One region of the Siminovitchia sediminis genome, then DNA from elsewhere that is predicted to be linked to it. Evidence: riboswitches for the same ligand, from Rfam matches in the RefSeq annotation. Region 1 holds a riboswitch; the other holds the start of a gene.

Region 1 (2,203 bases):
AAAACCATGAGAACACCTCCATAACACCTCCATCTCTATCTGACCAACTGTTTTTGATAAAGTGGGTATGTGCGGCATAACCTCTGAATCTCTTTTCTTACTTTTACCTTTTCCTTGGAGTCCCCTTGGCTTTGTAAAATATCTGTCATATAACCGGCAATGGCTTCCATGTCCGTTTCGTTCATCCCGCGGGAAGTCAGGGCAGCCGTGCCAATCCGAATCCCGCTCGTAACGAATGGGCTTTCGGGATCATACGGAATGGTATTTTTATTGACTGTCATTCCGGCTGCCTCCAACAGATGCTCGGCTTCCTTTCCTGTCAGTTCCCACGGCCTGACATCAACTAATATGAGATGATTGTCTGTTCCGCCGGAAACAATGGCTGCTCCCTTGTCTTTCAAAGATGCTGCAAGTCTGGATGCATTACTGATAACCTGCGAGATATATTTTGCAAAACTCGGCTCCATAGCCTCCTTGAATGCTACAGCCTTTGCCGCGATGATATGCATGAGCGGACCGCCTTGTATTCCCGGAAAAATGGCTTTATTGACTCTCTTGGCAATATCCTCATGGTTGGTTAAGATAATCCCTCCCCGCGGACCCCTAAGTGTCTTATGGGTTGTGCTTGTAATGACATCGGCAAATGGAACAGGTGAAGGGTGAAGTCCAGCAGCGACCAGCCCTGCAATATGCGCCATATCTACCAAAAAATAGGCACCCACTTTATCAGCGATCTCCCTGAATCTTGCAAAGTCAATCACCCTCGGATAAGCACTTGCCCCGGCAATGATCAATTTAGGGCGTTTCTCCAAAGCCATTTTCTCTACTTCATCATAGTCAATCAAGTGGGTATCTTCTCTCACACCATAGGAAACAATGTTAAACCATTTCCCTGACATATTGACCGGGCTCCCATGTGTCAGATGGCCGCCATGGGATAAATTCATGCCCATAATCGTATCCCCAGGTTCGAGCAAAGCGAAAAAAACGGCCATATTTGCCTGTGCTCCTGAATGAGGCTGAACATTTGCATATGGAGCTCCAAATAATTCCTTCAAACGCTCAATGGCCAAATTTTCTACGACATCCACGTGCTCGCATCCGCCATAATAACGCTTTCCGGGATACCCTTCCGCATACTTATTAGTTAAGACAGAACCCATGGCCTCCATCACATCTGTACTTACAAAGTTTTCTGAAGCGATAAGTTCCAGCGACTGATCCTGCCTTTTCCGTTCTTCCTTAATCGCCTGAAAGATTTCCGTGTCTGCATGAGCTAAACTCATTGATTCGTCCTCCTTTTTGCCTACCCTTCCCTTGTCATCTCCCTGAAACACAAAAAGGACAGGGGAAAGATAGATCATCATCTACCCTTCCTCTGTCCTTTTACCTGAGAGTTTAACTTCAAGATTGAAGTATTCCCCTTGGGTGGCCTGTAGAAGGCGCTCTCCAGAGACGCGTCCAAACGCGGTGCTTTTACCTGAGAGATTGGATCCCATGGATTTTTTGGGACTTGCTCCTTCGGTGCTAAACAAATTGTTTAGTCTCTCCCGCGATTGTCATTCGCAAGCATTTTGTTTTTTTATAATATACCATTCAAACGTGATTATTGTCAATCATTTACTCGAATTTTTTGATTATTCCACCACACTGCCCGTTACTTCGATTATGTGTGATGATAGTTTGCTTCAAGTCCGGGACGCGTTCCTTTGAATAGCTTGATATTTGCTGTCAGCACCACGCCCAAAATCATTAAAATGCCCCCGATTACCTGGGAAACCAGGAGTTTCTCATGAAGAAACAGGATGCTGAAAATCGTAGCAAATAATAATGTAAAATTCAAAAAGACCGAAGCTTTGGATGGCCCCAGCATAAGAAGCGCCTTGTTCCATAAAACAAAAGAAAGTATAGAGGGAAAAATTCCGAGATACAACAAACTTATCACTTGTGGCATTCCCAGTTGCAGTGGTGCAGGATCTCTATAAAATTCCCAGGCTGCAAACGGTGCCAAAATGATAAGTCCCACAAAGATCGTACTAATAAACAAAGCCATTTTCGGTAAACCGGCAGCCGCAGCCTTCATGTAAATAGAGTATATTACCCATGCAAGGACTCCAAACAGCATAATCAAATCCCCATTGTTGAAAGCAAGTGTCATAAATGTATGAATACTGCCCTGTGTCACAATCCATAGCACGCCAAT
Region 2 (2,203 bases), on a different contig from region 1:
ATATGAGGCTTTTTTCTTGGCTGGAGCCTTTTTTGCCGGTGTTTTTTTCACGGCATTCTTCGTTGCATTCTTCGCTGCAGGCTTTGTTACCTTTAAGACTTGGTTGGGCTTAATCAAATTGCTTTTTAATCCGTTCCAGCTTTTAATTTGATTCACTGTTACTTTATGTTTTGTTGCAATTTTATAGAGTGTATCGCCTTTTTGAACTTTATAAGTCGTACTGGCAGCAGAAGATGCTCCAGCAAATCCAAAGATTAATAGAGTAACGGTAATGGCAGATATGATGAGTTTTTTCAATGTAGAGGCTCCTTTTGTCTATTTAGTTAAGGATAAGTTTACCAATTTAATATGACAGGATTATTTCAGAATGGCTCTATTTTCATTACATAATTCTAACAATCTCTTGTTGCTTAATAGGAAGCCCAATAACGGATTGACAAATAGAAAAGCGGTCGTTGACAGGTACAAATAATATATTGGCTGATACCGGGGAGTTAAAGTTCAAAGATGTGGCAGAAAGCTCCTCATTGACAATCGTGAAAGAAATAGGGGCGTATCCATAGAAAGTTTTGAGAGTGGTAAATAAAGGCTTGTCACATACTATTGACCTCATGCTGTTTGTGTTGGTAAAATAACGTAGCATAAAAAAATAAGCGATGAGGGTTATGGGTCACACTATAACAGGAGCAGCTTCTGGAGAGACTGCATGTATGCGGCGCCGAAGGATTCACAATCTCAGGCAAAAGGACAGAAGAGTAACTGACAACCATTGTTTGTTATTCTACTATTCTTGAGATTGGAGCAGATCCAATCTTTTTTTGTATGTAAATTAGAGAGGTGACAGGTAAATGGAAAAGAGACGGGCGGTAGTTAGCGTAGTGGGAAAAGACCAGGTTGGTATTATAGCAAGTGTCACGCAAGTGCTTGCTGAAAACCAGGTAAATGTGCTGGATATCAGCCAAACAATTTTGCAGGAATTTTTCACCATGATGATGGTGGTCGATATCACTGAAATTGAGAATCTCGATTCACTGCAAAAGCAGTTTGATGAGCTCGGGGAGAAAATAGGCCAGAAAATTAACATTCAGCGGGAAGAAATATTTCAATCCATGCACCGGATATAAAAGGGGATTTGGACATGAATATAGAATTAACTGAAATGATGGAAACAATCAGGATGGTGCAGATGGAAAATTTGGACATCCGTACGGTTACCATGGGGATTAGCCTATCCGACTGTGCCGATTCTGATTTCGAAAAGATGAACAAGCGTGTGTATGAAAAAATTACCTCCTATGCCGGGAATTTAAAAACTGCAGCAGAGGAAGTGGAAAAGGAATACGGCATCCCAATTGTAAACAAGCGGATATCTGTAACGCCGGTTGCAGAAATTTTGGGAAATGCCACAAAAGAGCAGGCGGTTGAACTGGCTAAAACGCTGGATCGGGCCGCAAAAACACTGGGTGTTGACTTTATCGGCGGATATTCCGCCCTGGTTCATAAAGGTATTACAAAAGGCGAACAAACGCTGTTGGATGCTCTTCCTGAGGCGCTGAGCGTGACAGAGCGGGTCTGCTCATCCATTTCTGTGGCTACGACTAGAACAGGGATCAATATGGATGCAGTCCGCCTGATGGGGGAGATTATTAAAGAAACTGCTGAAAGAACGAAGGATCAGGACGGACTGGGTTGCGCGAAGCTTGTCGTATTCAGCAATCCTGTGGAAGACAATCCATTTATGGCAGGTGCTTTTCATGGAACGGGTGAGGGTGAAGCTGTTCTGAACGTGGGTGTCAGCGGGCCTGGCGTCGTTTTGAATGCTTTAAGGCGCCATCCGGATGCTGATCTTGGGCAGGTAGCCGATGTCATTAAGAAGACAGTCTTTAAAATTACACGTGCCGGCGAACTGATCGGACGGGTTGTAGCCGAGCGCTTAGGTGTTCCATTTGGAATCATGGACCTCTCCTTGGCTCCGACAAATGCTACAAACGACAGCGTTGCAGAAATTTTAGAAGAAATCGGCCTGGAGCGCGTTGGAACGCATGGCACGATTGCAGCTCTTGCTTTAATGAATGATGCAGTGAAAAAAGGCGGCGCTATGGCGAGCTCCTATGTAGGCGGCCTGAGCGGAGCATTTATTCCTGTGAGTGAAGATGAGGGCATGATCCGTGGAATTATGGATGGCGCGCTTACCTTCTCAAAA

What was found. Region 1 has a riboswitch for glycine ahead of glyA (serine hydroxymethyltransferase). Riboswitches for the same ligand answer to the same signal wherever they lie in the genome.
Region 2: linked by a shared signal. The riboswitch ahead of ACFSCZ_RS00205 (ACT domain-containing protein) and the one ahead of glyA (serine hydroxymethyltransferase) in region 1 are both predicted to bind glycine.

What each region holds. Positions count from the first base shown of each region.
Region 1 is NZ_JBHUEO010000019.1:32,334-34,536, reverse strand. Features, by position in the region: gene ACFSCZ_RS08465 (serine dehydratase beta chain) at 1-8, opposite strand, end outside; gene glyA (serine hydroxymethyltransferase) at 36-1,286, opposite strand; glycine riboswitch at 1,377-1,455, opposite strand; glycine riboswitch at 1,459-1,563, opposite strand; gene ACFSCZ_RS08455 (DMT family transporter) at 1,667-2,203, opposite strand, start outside.
Region 2 is NZ_JBHUEO010000001.1:39,737-41,939, forward strand. Features, by position in the region: gene ACFSCZ_RS00200 (3D domain-containing protein) at 1-297, opposite strand, end outside; glycine riboswitch at 684-761, shown strand; gene ACFSCZ_RS00205 (ACT domain-containing protein) at 849-1,124, shown strand; gene ACFSCZ_RS00210 (PFL family protein) at 1,139-2,203, shown strand, end outside.